Regions from separate parts of the Fulvimarina thalattae genome, predicted to be linked through region 1. Evidence: riboswitches for the same ligand, from Rfam matches in the RefSeq annotation. Region 1 holds a riboswitch; the other holds the start of a gene.
The links. Region 1 has a riboswitch for thiamine pyrophosphate ahead of thiC (phosphomethylpyrimidine synthase ThiC). Riboswitches for the same ligand answer to the same signal wherever they lie in the genome.
Positions count from the first base shown of each region.

Region 1 (6,650 bases):
GGCGGGCGGGATCGCATGGAGTTGCTCGACAAGTACGATCAGGTTCTCGATACGTTGCAATTCGAGATCGAGCGGCCGGCCGGGATGGAGTAAGGTCACGCATCGCGGTCGAATGTGAAACAAGGATCGCTGGCAACGCCTATTCGCGGCTTCCCCTCGTCGCAGCAATCCATTCCGCCGTTCGCGCCTCTGGATCGGCATTTCGCGTAATGTCGGTGACCACGGCTGCGATATCGGCGCCGTTGGCGAAGACCTGCGGCAGGCGTTCGACCGTGACGCCGCCGATGGCGACCAGCGGAATATCGCCCACCTCCCGGCGCCAGAGGTTGAGCTTTTCGGGCGTCTGTGGCGCCCACTTCATGGATTTCAGGATCGTCGGCCAGATCGGCCCGAGGGCGACGTAATCCGGATCTGCTGCGAGCGCCGTTGAAAGCTCGGTCTCGTCGTGGGTCGAGACGCCAAGTTTGAGACCGGCCTTTCGAATGGCAGATAGGTCCGCGCCGGCGAGGTCCTCCTGACCGAGATGGACGAAGTCGCAACCTTCGTCCATCGCGAGTTCCCAGTAGTCGTTGACGATCAGCTGGCAGCCGTAAGCGTCACATGTGGCTTTGGCCCGCCGGATGTGGGCCCGCAGGGTCGCTTCGGGTTCATCCTTCACGCGCAGCTGCACCAGCCGCACACCGAGAGGAACGAGCCGATCGATCCAGTCGGCGCTGTCGACGATGAGATAGAACGGATCGAGGCGCATCAGGCAAAACTCGCAAGGCCGAGAACCGGCGTCGAGGGCTCGGCCATGTCGCGCGGCTGGAGGGGATCGGCCTCGAAGGCGAGCCGGCCGGCCTCGACCGAAAGACGGAAGGCTCGGGCCATGGCGACCGGATCGCCGGCGAGCGCGACGGCCGAGGACAGAAGCACGCCATCATAGCCGAGTTCCATAGCCTGCGCGGCATGGGATGGAACGCCGATACCGGCATCGACGAGAAGCGTTGCCTCGGGAAAGCGCGCCCGCATCGCTCGCAGTCCATAGACATTGTTGAGCCCCCGCGCCGAGCCGATCGGCGACCCCCAAGGCATCAGTACGCGGCAACCGGCTTCGACCAGACGGTCGGCGGCAACAAGATCCTCGGTCGTATAGGCGAGCACCTGAAAGCCCTCGTCGCTGAGAATACGGGTCGCCTCGACGAGCCCGAAGAGATCCGGCTGAAGCGTATCGGCATCGCCGATCACCTCGAGCTTGACCCAATTCGTGCCGAAAACCTCGCGCGCCATCTGAGCGGTCATCACTGCCTCGCGAACCGAGTGGCAGCCGGCCGTGTTGGGAAGGACCCGGACGCCAGTTTCGCGGATCAGGTTCCAGAAGGCCTGCCCTGCCCGCTCGTTCGCGGATTCGCGGCGAAGGGAAACCGTGACGATCTCCGCACCCGAAGCGGTGATCGACTGCTTCAGGATGTCGGGCGAAGGATAGCGTGCCGTGCCGAGCATCAGTCGGCTGGCGAAGGTTTCTCCATAGATATCCATGGCGTCACCCTCCCTTCATCGGAGCGATGATCTCGATGCGGTCGTCTTCCGCGATGTGTGTCTCACTGCGCATGGGCTTGGGCACGAAGTCGCTGTTGAGTGCGGTCGCAACCACCGCATCGCCATAGCCCAGTTCGTCGAGCGCCCGGTCCAGGGTATCGGCTTGGATTTCGGCAGGCGCGCCGTTGAGAACGATCCTCATGCCGTATTCTCCTTCTGATCCATTCGATCGAAGATGAGGTCCGCCGCCTTCTGCGCGCAAGAGGGTGCTAGGAGAAAGCCGTGGCGGTAGAGGCCGTTGATCGAAACGATCCGACCAGATCGCGTGACCCGAGGCAGATTGTCAGAGAACGACGGCCGAAGTCCCGCGCTCATTTCTTCGACCTCAGCCTCGGCGAAAGCCGGATGGATCGCATAGGCCGCGTTCATGAGTTCCACCGCAGAGCGGAGCGTCATCCCTGCGATCGAACCGCTTTCCAACATCGTGGCTCCGACCATGAAGCGCCCCTCGGCCCGCGGCACGACATAGACCGGCATGCGCGGATGGAGCAGGCGGACAGGACGGGAAAGCGTGATCTCGCCTGTCCGCAAGATCAGCATTTCGCCGCGCACGGGGCGGAGTTCGTTTTGCTCAGACGCGATGCCCCGGGAGTCGATGACGACATCTCCTTCGGCGTCGGTCGGCTCGAGCTGCGAGGCGAACCGTATCTCGCCGCCAACATCGCGCAGCCGCACCGCCAATGCTTCCAGCGCAGAACGTGGATCGAGGTGGGCCTCGTCGCCATAGAACAGCCCTTGCCGGAAGCGCCCGGCTAGGTCCGGCTCCAGCGCATCGACCGCCTCGGCGTCGAGACGCGTGCCTTGATCGCCGATCCGTCGCGCGAAACGGCTGAGTTCGTTCGCATCGCGGGCCGGCGCGACAACGAGCGTGCCGGTGCGCCGCACGTCCGGCACACGCTCGGCCCACCAGTCGATCGCGGCAAGACCCGGATCGACGATGCCGCGGTCGGCGCTTTCGGTCTCGCACCAGGGCGCCAGCATGCCGCCGGCGAGCCAGGATGCCGCCTGAGCACCGAGCGCATCTGCCTTTTCGTGGACTGTCACGCGGGCCCCACGTTCGGCGAGGGTCACGGCGGCGCAGAGCCCCGCGACCCCTGCTCCGATGACGGATATCCGCATGAGACTACTCCGCAGGTTTCGTCTTCGCCGCGGCCTCGTCAGCCGGCATATAGAGGTCGCCGCCCTGGCGATATTTCTGCGCCATCTTCTCCATACCCTCCTTCTGGGCCTCTGAGCGGATGTCGTGGGAAATCCGCATGGAGCAGAATTTCGGGCCGCACATGGAGCAGAAGTGCGCCGTCTTGTGCGCCTCCTTCGGCAAGGTCTCGTCGTGATAGAGCCGCGCCGTGTCGGGATCGAGTGAAAGGTTGAACTGATCCTCCCAACGGAACTCGAAGCGGGCACGGGACAAGGCGTCGTCCCGCACCTGCGCCGCCGGATGGCCCTTGGCGAGGTCCGACGCATGCGCCGCGATCTTGTAGGTGATGACGCCGGTCTTCACGTCATCGCGGTCCGGCAGTCCCAGATGCTCCTTCGGGGTCACGTAGCAGAGCATCGCCGTGCCGAACCAGCCGATCATCGCCGCGCCGATGCCTGACGTGATGTGGTCGTATCCCGGTGCGATGTCGGTGACGAGCGGCCCGAGCGTATAGAACGGGGCATCGCCGCAGAGCTTCTGCTGTTTTTCGACGTTCACCTTGATCTTGTGCATCGGCACGTGGCCGGGGCCTTCGATCATCACCTGGCAGTCTTTCGCCCGGGCGATTTTCGTCAGTTCGCCGAGGGTTTCGAGTTCGGCGAACTGGGCGCGATCGTTGGCGTCTGCGATGGAGCCGGGGCGCAGGCCATCGCCGAGCGAGAACGAGACATCATAGGCGCGGCAGATGTCGCAGATCTCGTCGAAATGCTCGTAGAGGAACGACTCGCGGTGATGGTGCAGGCACCACTTCGCCATGATCGAGCCACCTCGGCTGACGATGCCGGTGACGCGATCGACGGTGAGCGGAATATGATGCAAGCGAACGCCGGCATGGATGGTGAAGTAGTCGACGCCCTGCTCGGCCTGCTCGATCAGCGTATCGCGGAAAACCTCCCAGGTGAGATTCTCGGCGATGCCGTCGACCTTCTCCAACGCCTGATAGATCGGCACTGTGCCGATAGGCACAGGGGCGTTGCGGATGATCCAGTCGCGGATGTTGTGGATGTTGCGGCCCGTCGACAGGTCCATCACCGTATCCGCGCCCCAGCGGATAGCCCAGACCATCTTCTCGACCTCTTCCGCCATGGAGGAGGTAACGGCCGAATTGCCGATATTGGCGTTGATCTTTGTCAGGAAGTTCCGGCCGATCGCCATCGGTTCGAGTTCCGGATGGTTAATGTTGGCGGGGATGATCGCGCGGCCCGACGCGACCTCGTCGCGCACCCATTCGGGCGTGATGAAATCAGGGATCTCGGCCTCGAAGGGCTCACCGTCGCGTGCCAGCGCCTCCTTCAACGAAGCACGGCCCAAATTCTCGCGTATTGCGACGAATTCCATTTCGGGCGTCACGACCCCGGCGCGGGCATAGGCGAGCTGCGTCACGGCCTTGCCGTCCTTGGCGCGCAGCGGTTTGTGAACAATGGGAAAGGCCGGTGTGATCTTGTCTTCAGGCAGATTACCGTTGTCTTCCGGCCGCAAGGCCCTGCCCTTGTATTCCTCCGTATCGCCGCTGCCTCTCGCCCATTCGGCGCGGTTGCGCGGCAGGCCCCTCGCGATATCGATCGCGGCATTCGGATCGGTGTAAGGGCCGGAAGAATCATAGACCGTCACGGGCGGCTCGCCAGCCGTCGGGTGGACGGCAATCTCACGAAGCGGAACGGCAATGTCCGGATAGGCTGTGCCGGACAGATAGATCTTGCGCGATGCCTGGAGCGGCCCCGCGGTGACCGTCGGCGTGATGGCATTCATGTAGTGGCTCTCCTTTTGCGGACCGGTGAGGGTCGAAGCGTTGGAGATCCAGTGCTGTCATCGGTGATCGAAAAGCTGCCGCGAAATGCCTTCGGAAACGAGGCTGAGACTTGACCCGCGGCCTTCTTCCATCCCTACGCCAGTACGAACTGGATCAGGTTCTACGGGTCGCCGCGCGTTGATAGCGGCCTCTCAGTTCCTCTGCCGGAACTCCCCTTGGACAATTCCAAAGATATCAGTCGGATGAGCCGGCTTCAAGCGCGGAAGCGGATCACGTTCGTCAGCCGACATCACATTCAGGTGGCCCGCTCGTCTTTAGGTGATCCCATCACGACATAAGAGGTGATGGCGCTGACATTCGCCTGTGTGCCGAGAATCTCGGTGTGGAAGCGCTTGTAGCTGGCGAGATCGGCGCTCTCGACCCGCATGAGATATTCGAAGGCACCGGCGATGTTGTGGCATTCGACCACACCGCGCGCACCAGCCATCGCGCGCTCGAACCCCTCCTGCGCCGCCTTGGTATGCAGCGACAGACCGACCGTGACATAGGCAACGAAGCCGCGACCCATACGCTCCGGGTCGAGGACGGCGCGATACCCGCGTATCACGCCCATGCGTTCGAGCTCCTGCACCCGGCGCAGACAGGCCGACGGCGAGAGGCCGATACGCTGGGCAAGCTGTACATTGCTCAGTCGGCCGTCGCGAACAAGTTCGCGCAATATTCGGTCGCTGATTGGATCGATTGTCGTCATTTATTGCGAATTTTGAAGCTTGATGAGCTCAATTGACGGCACATTGCGACTTTGCAGCTCTAGAATTGCGCCGAATTCCACAGAGAGGCAAGCCGAGATGATGAACCCGGCCGTTTTGATAGCTCTTCTGGGCTTTACGTTCGCCGCGACGATCACGCCGGGGCCAAACAATCTGATGCTGATGGCCTCGGGCGCCAATTTCGGCTTCCGACGCACAATCCCGCATATGATGGGCATCCTGATCGGATTCTCCGTGATGATCTTTCTGGTCGGAATGGGCTTGATGGCATTGTTCGATGCTGCGCCCATTCTCAATACTGTTCTGAAGATCGTATCAGTTGCCTATCTCCTCTGGCTCGCCTGGAAAATCGCCAACGCGTCGCCGCCGGAAAAGATGGACGTTGAAAGCCGACCGATGACATTCCTTCAGGCAGCGGCGTTCCAGTGGGTCAATCCCAAGGCATGGGCCATGGGCCTGTCGGCAATCACGCTCTATGCGCCCGACCGCTCACTCCTCTCGGTCGCAATCGTCGCGGCGGCCTTCGCCCTCGTCTGCTTCCCTGCGATCTCCCTTTGGGCCTGGGTCGGGACGGTGGTCCGGCGATGGTTGTCGAACGCCCGACGTCTGAAAATCTTCAACGTGACGATGGCGCTCTTTCTGATTGCCTCGCTCTACCCGGTCCTTGGCATCGGCTCCTGACGGGACCTTCGGCGGTCAGACTAGGCAGGGAAATCTGCGGACGCATCTGCCATCCTTCAGCAGGTTCACGTCCGTTGCCGCTACGGCCGCTATCCTTCGCCGTTTTAGCTGCCGAGCGATCGAGTGGTTGTTGGCGTTTTTCGCAGGCGATAGAAAATACGAGGGAAAAGCTGCGGCGACACTGGCACAACAAGAGAATTCGGGAGGACAGGCACGAATGTCGAAACTCTATCAGGAGTGCCACCGGCGCATCCAGGAAACGCAGGGAACCGAGCCGCTGGCAAACCGGCTGGACGAAATGATCGTCCATGACGCGCTGAACGAGGACGATATCGCCTTCATTCAGTCGCTGGATTACTTCTTCCTTTCAACCGTCGACCCGACCGGCCAACCGACCGTATCCTACAAGGCGGGTCCGAAGGGCTTCGTCCGCGAGAAGGACGGATTGCTGACATTCCCCTTCTACGATGGGAACGGCATGTTCCTCTCCGCAGGAAACATCGACGGGTCGGGCAAGATCGGCATGCTCTTCATCGATCTCGAAACCCCGCGGCGCTTGCGGATTAATGGCACAGCGCGCTTGCGGCCCGCGAATGCGGACGACGGATATCCGGGAGCGAAGCTTTTTGCAGAGGTCGAACCGAAGGCGATCTTCGTCAATTGCCCGCGTTAT
Region 1 covers NZ_JBEHWS010000012.1:76,129-82,778, forward strand. The annotation lists gene ABRA89_RS15120 (ATP-grasp domain-containing protein) at 1-93, shown strand, start outside; gene ABRA89_RS15125 (thiamine phosphate synthase) at 140-748, opposite strand; gene ABRA89_RS15130 (thiazole synthase) at 748-1,518, opposite strand; gene thiS (sulfur carrier protein ThiS) at 1,523-1,720, opposite strand; gene thiO (glycine oxidase ThiO) at 1,717-2,697, opposite strand; gene thiC (phosphomethylpyrimidine synthase ThiC) at 2,702-4,525, opposite strand; TPP riboswitch at 4,640-4,752, opposite strand; gene ABRA89_RS15150 (Lrp/AsnC family transcriptional regulator) at 4,822-5,277, opposite strand; gene ABRA89_RS15155 (LysE family translocator) at 5,378-5,977, shown strand; gene ABRA89_RS15160 (pyridoxamine 5'-phosphate oxidase family protein) at 6,195-6,650, shown strand, end outside.

Region 2 (6,650 bases), on a different contig from region 1:
GGGCCGAGCGAGGCGAAGGGCTCATCCAACAGAAGCAGCGGCTGGCGGCGCAGAAAAGCCCGTGCGAGCGCCGCGCGCTGGCGTTCGCCGCCCGATAGTTCGTGCGGCTTCCGCCCGCCTTTGCCGGCGAGGCCCACGGCAGTGAGGCCTTCTTCAATCGCTTCGCGCTCCTCCGTCGTCACCCGGCGGTTCGGCGCGATGCCAAGAGCGATGTTCTGAAAGACCGTCAGATGCGGAAAGAGATTGTTGTCCTGAAAGACGATCGAGAGCGGTCGCTCCGACGGCCCCTTGCCGGCGACGTCGTCACCGGCGATCGAAAGGCCGCCGCTGGTCAGCGGCAGGAAGCCGGCGACCATGTCCATCAGGGTCGATTTGCCGGCGCCGCTCGGGCCTACGAGCGCGAGCCATTCGCCGGGGCTCAGCGCCAGATCGAGCGTGACCGACCAGTCGTCGCGCGCAAAAACCGCCCGATCGAGTTTGAGGGCTGGTTGTGGATCGCTCATTTCGCCTTCGCCTCGATCGCGCTCGTCCGCTCGGCGAACCAGATCAGCGCCAGACAGACGACGCCCAGAATGAGGGCAAGACCCGCCGCATCGTCGGTGCGATAGCTGCCCATGCGCTGATAGAGCAGATAGGGAAGGGTCGTGAATTCGCGATTGCCGAAAAGGGCGATCGCGCCGAGATCACCCAGCGAGATCGCGATGGCGAGTGCGAAGGCGAGGCCCGCCGGTCGCTTCAGCGCCAGCCAGTCGAGAAGGCGAAAACGGCGTAATCCGGTCATACCAAGGCTGTCGGCCAGCTTCTCGTCGCGCCGGTGGGCCGCCGCGAAGCTGGGCCCGAGGATGCGGACCGCGAAGGGCACCGCCATCGCCATATTGGTGAGGACGACGATGTAGGGCGCGGCGGAAAAGACGCTCGTCACCTCGCGCAGGCCGAGGAACCAGCCGGCCCCGACGACGACCGGCGGAACGACGAGGACGAGGCTCGCGGCAATTTCCAGCGCGCGGCGGGGGAGGGGTGTCGTCAGCGTCATGCGCCGCTCGGCGTTAGCGAGTGCTTCGACGCCGAGAAGGATCAGCACCGAGAGGAAAAGCGCGAGGACGCCGGAGATGAATGCGACCCAGAGGCTGGTGAAGAGCGCGTCGAGGACCGCCGCCTCCGTCAGCAGGCGTGCGAGATCGGCGGTGATGCCGGCAAGCACGATCGCGACGAAGGGCGAGAGGACGAAGAAGAGGCCGAGAATGAGAACGAGTGCATCATAGATTTGTCGGAGATGTCCCGCCCGGTCCCAGCGCGTCGCCCGTCCGCCGAGGCCGAACTGGCCGGCATCCGAGCCGCCAAGGCGGTTCGCGATCATCAGGATAATCGCCGTCAGAGCGATCTGGAGCAGCGAGAGAACGACCGCGCGGCCGGGATCGAAATCGTAGCGCAGCGTCTGGTAGATCGCGACCTCCAGCGTCGTCGCGCCGGGGCCGCCGCCGAGGACGAGAACGATGGTGAAGCTCGTCGCGCAAAGCATGAAGATGAGGCTTGCTGCCGCCGGCAGAACGGTGTGGATCGCCGGCCATTCGACTAGCCTAAACGTCGTCCAAGGCGAGAAGGAGAGCTGGCCGGCGAGCTTCCAGCTTTCCTTCGGTACGTCGTCGAGGGCTGCGATCATCAGCCGGGCCGCAAGCGGCAGGTTGAAGAAGACATGGGCGATCAGGATGCCGGAAAGGCCGTAGATCGAAAAGCGCGGCAGACCCAGAAACGCGCCGATGTCGGAGATTACGCCGTTTCGCCCCCAGACCGTGATGATCGCGAGCGCCCCGACGAGAACGGGCAGCGCCTGTGGCAGAAGGAAGATCCGTAGTACCACGCGCCTGCCGGGGAAGCGCGAGCGGTGCAACGCACTAGCCAGCGGGATCGCGCTCAGAACCGACAGCAGCGTCGAGAGCGCGGCCTGTTCCAGCGTGAAGAGCATGACGCCGCGCAGATAGGGATCGGTGAGGATTGCAAGGAACGGCAGATTCGCATCGGTGCCAACTGCCAGCACGACGAATCCGCCGGCCAGGAAGCCGGTGAGGAGCAGCGCGGCGGCCACCCCGAGGATCAGCCGGATCGTGCGGTCCCGTGCCATGCGCGTCGCGGTTTCCGTCCCGCGCCGATCAGCGGCCAAGCGCCTCCAGCCATTCCTGCGTCCAGGCCTGGCGGTTCTCCGCGACGGTATCGGGGTCGATATAAAGAGGGTTCTCAACCTCGATCAGCTTGCCGAACGCCTCCGGCAGTTCGATGCCTTCGATGACCGGATAGGCCCAGTTGCCGGTGGGGATCACCGATTGAAACTCCTCGGTGAGGATGAAGTCGAGGAATTCACGGGCAAGCTCCGGCGTGTCGGTGCTTTCCAGCATGCCGGCGACCTCGATCTGCAGATAAAGGCCTTCGGAGAATTCGGCGGCCTCGTATCGCTCGGTCTCCTCCTCGATCATGTGATAGGCGGGCGATGTGGAATAGCTGACGACGAGTGGCACTTCGCCCGACGTGAACAGGCCGTAGGCCTCCGACCAGCCGGGCGTGACCGTAAGAATGCGGTTCGACAGCTCTTCCCATTTTGCCTGTGCATTCTCGCCGTAGACCGCCTTCATCCAGAGCAGGAAGCCGAGGCCCGGCGTCGATGTGCGTGGGTCCTCGATGGCGATCTTCTGTTCCGGATCGCCGGTGACGAGTGCGTCTAAACTCTTCGGCCAGTCCCCGGCGGCCTCGGTGTCCACCATCACCGCGAGATAGGAATAATCGAAGGGCACGAATGTATCGTCGTCGTAATCGACTGGCAGCGAGAGCGGCGAGAGGTCTGTCTCGCTTCGGGCAAAGAGGCCGGTGGCCTTTGCCTCCGGCACGAGATCGGTTGTGAGGCCGATCACGGCATCGGCCGGCGAGGAGCTGCCTTCGAGCTTCAGCCGATTGAGGATCGCGACGCCGTCCGCGAGCCCCTCGAACTGGAGATCGCATTCGCAGGTCGCCTCGAAGGCCTCTTCGATCTTCGGGCCCGGCCCCCAGTCCGGCACGAAGCTTTCATAGGTGTAGACCGTAAGCACAGGTTTCTCGCCATCCTGCGCAAGAGCCGAAGGAGTATAGCCCGCCGCGAAAGCGATGGCGACCGAACCGGCCAGGATGGATGAAAACTTCAAATATGCCACTGTGGCCTCCCTCGACATCGTTTAGAAAGGAAGCTGGCGAGCCTTGGCTACGAAGAAACGTGGCCGGCGCCCTCATTCCCTCCGCCGGCATGACCCGGATCAGGTTCGACGGGTCGGCAGTTCGCCTCTCAGCCTGCGTCGGATACGCGGCACCCCGTGTGAGCTGCCGGGAACACTAAAGCGTTTTGGCTGGAAGGGAAGCGGCCCGAGCGGTCGACTTATAGTGAGTGTGCGTCTTCTGATCGTCGTTACGCCACATCGGTGCATCTTGGCCGAAGCCGCTGCTGCACCATTCTCACGCCGATGACGGAATTCGCAGTTCTTCTTGCCGGCGATATCGAGCCGACCGAGCGCCTGAAGGCGCGCCTTGCGGCCTGCCGCATCATCGCGGCAGATGCCGGGATCGCCCACGCCAACGCCCTCGGCCTCAAGCCGGAACTCTGGCTCGGAGACTTCGATTCGGCCGAAACCTCGCTCAAAACCACAAGCGCGATCGAAACACTGTCCTACCCGACTGGTAAGGACAAGACCGACGGCGAGCTCGCCATCGAGGCCGCGATCGAGCGGGGCGCGACCAGCATGATTGTTGCCGGCGCGCTCGGCGGCCCGCGCAGCGACCACGCCTTCTCCAACCTCGTTTTGGCTCTGCGATACGCCGAACAGGGCCTTTCGATCGAGCTCGACGACGGCCGCGAGCGCGGCTGGCCGCTCCAGCCCGGCAAGCGGTTGGAGATCGATCTCAAGCCCGGAACCCAGTTCTCGATCCTGAAATTCTCGGACATCACCGGCCTGACGATCACCGGCGCCGTCTATCCGCTCGACGATGTGGAAGTGCCGTTCACCTCGATCCTCACCCAGTCCAACGAGGCGACCGGCCCGATCTCCGTCGTTATCGGAAGAGGAACGGCGCTGCTTCTCGCCCAGACGGACCCGGCGGCGCATTGAAGAAAGGACGGATCGTGCGGGTCCACTGGTTCTGCCCCGCCAGCGCTTATACCCGCTTATTCGCCACCGCGCTTTGCCAGTAGACAGGGTTTGCCGTTGAAAAGCGCTCCACGACAGGTTTCGCGCCGCTGCACTTTATCCTATAAGCTCCCTCGCGTGGTCCCGTAGCTCAGCAGGATAGAGCATCAGATTCCTAATCTGAGGGTCACAGGTTCGAATCCTGTCGGGATCACCAAATCTGGCGCGACGCATAATCTGCAACATAACCGCTATAGCCTGTAACTTTTCCTCGTTTCAGGCTGGAATCAAGCCCTTTCGGCGATTTCGCAAAATTCATGGTTAATTCTCGAATCAACCCAAGGCTGTATTCAGCTTAGGCCGTTTTGGGCCACCTTCGGTCGGCGTTCGGACTGATTCGCGATCGGTCCGGCTTTGCTTGACCCTAGCCGGTAGGCCTCTCGTTTTGCGGGTGCAGGGGAACTTGTGTGTCAGTCCCTCGCGAATTCACCAGCGACACCCCCCGAAATCAAAGCGCTTTCCGCATGACCACCGCATGCCATCCGCGAAGCGTGATAAAAACATTTCACGCCATATTGCCAAAACGGAAGCGCAGCGCTATCTCAGAACAGGAAAACGTGAATATGTGATATCACGAGGGTACGGAAACGATATGCAGCGCGACGAGCCTGGAGAATATTTCGGAACCGAATTCGGTAACGGACGCGATTACGAACCGCATGACATCGCAGAGCTTGTGCTCGGGTGCGGACGTTTCCTCGCCGAGATCGGAGGCGACGAAGCCGCCAATCGCGGAATGACCGCCTACCTCAATACTCTAGGAGAGCGGCTCGACAACGAGGAGACCTGGGCAGAGGACTTCGACGTCTCCATGCCCATGAACTGGCCGATGGGGCAGGTCTTCATGGCGCTCAACGCCTATGCGCATCGGGGGCTTGCTACCGGCCCCTCGTCGACGCCGGAAGAACATGAAGAGTTTCTCCGGGAGACGCTCGAGGCAGCGACCGGTTTCGTCGCACGTGCGCCGCTCGCTGCTTGGGGCCTTGCCGACACCGATCTTGAAAACACGCTGACGCTCGCGAAAGCTCGATGGGCATTGGATCACGACGAGCCGGTCGAACCAATTGCCCTCGCGATCTTCGGAGGTGTCTCCGAAGGACGACTACGCAATCTCATGTCGGGCGCGAATCGCGCGATGACACCGGTCGAAGGCAAGGTGCCGGCCAAGGAGGCGCTCGAATGGCTCAAGGGCCGCGAGAGCTTCCATCCGTCGACCTGGCGAACGCAGGGGTCCTACTGGCCGCACATCTCGAAACCGGTCGAGGAGATCGTGGAGGATCTGGTCTGGTTCGTGCCGCAGGCGCAGGACGGCACGATCTTCCATCCGGGACTGACCAGGAACGGCGAATTCTCGGTCGGCGCGAAGGGCGGAGAGAAGCGCTTCTCCGAATACGAAGCCGCGCTCGATCATTTGCAGAAGCTTGCCTATCCCGCGTGGCGACGACCCAACCCACGGGGCAACTGGGGCATCGTGCGGGCCGTCTCATGGCTCCGGATGACACAGCGGGAAATGAACGAACACGTCGAGCGCTTCCGCTCCTCGCAACCCGGCAACTGAAACCCAGAAAGGAATTTCCATGACGATGTCGTCGCTTCCGGCGCACGGCCGGATCTCGTGTGCCCGCTGTTTCGGTGGCTGTGCCGAATGGGGTCATACCTCGATCGAAGAAAACGGGTGGGTCCTCGAGAACAATCCCATGGCCTGGGGAGCGTCCGATCCGGAAATTCTCGTGCTCGGATTTTCGAAGGGGGTCCGCCAGTCCGGCCCCTTCCTCTCGAAGCCTTTCGAGACAATCGCCTTCGCCGGAATGCGCGATCGGCTCGCCGAGTGCCTCGACAGCCTCGGAGTGCTGCCGATGGACCGGTCCTTCAACGATCTTTTCCAGAAGGACGAACCCGACTTCGCCTTCGGGTCGCTGATCCGTTGCTCGATCGCCCATGTTCCGGCCGGATCCGACAAGGCATCCAAGTCCGGCGAGATCATCAATGCTCTCTCGCGTCGGCGGGACGGCACCGATTGGGCTGGCAACTGCATCGATCAGTTTCTGAGCGATCTCCCTTCGCGGCTTCGCCTCGTCGTCCTGATGTCGAACGACGACGACTACGTCGAGGCCTGCTTCGACCGTATCGCCCGCGTTCGACCTGGCCTGAAGCGCTTGAGCGAGGTCGCCTACTCGGATGACCGTGTTACGTTCGTCCACATCGCGCATTGCTCCGGTACGTCCATCAGCCATCAGCAGAAATGGCTTGCGAGAGCGGAGGGGAGGCAGGGCGACAAGGCGCGATTGGCGGATGAGGCGGTTCGCGGAGCAGGCTACGAACCGAAAGTGAGGAACCTTCGGTCGGCAACCCCATCCGAACCTGAAATCCGCCGGCTGACGCCAAGCCGCGTCGACAAAGATGCTCCGCTCAATCCCCCCCAAGCGTCCGTTCCGACTGGCCAGATGATGC
Region 2 covers NZ_JBEHWS010000008.1:133,412-140,061, forward strand. The annotation lists gene ABRA89_RS12430 (thiamine ABC transporter ATP-binding protein) at 1-503, opposite strand, end outside; gene thiP (thiamine/thiamine pyrophosphate ABC transporter permease) at 500-2,119, opposite strand; gene thiB (thiamine ABC transporter substrate binding subunit) at 2,148-3,152, opposite strand; TPP riboswitch at 3,235-3,343, opposite strand; gene ABRA89_RS12445 (thiamine diphosphokinase) at 3,480-4,121, shown strand; tRNA gene ABRA89_RS12450 (tRNA-Arg) at 4,280-4,356, shown strand; gene ABRA89_RS12455 (hypothetical protein) at 4,792-5,757, shown strand; gene ABRA89_RS12460 (hypothetical protein) at 5,777-6,650, shown strand, end outside.
Region 2: another riboswitch for thiamine pyrophosphate. It lies ahead of thiB (thiamine ABC transporter substrate binding subunit); the one in region 1 lies ahead of thiC (phosphomethylpyrimidine synthase ThiC).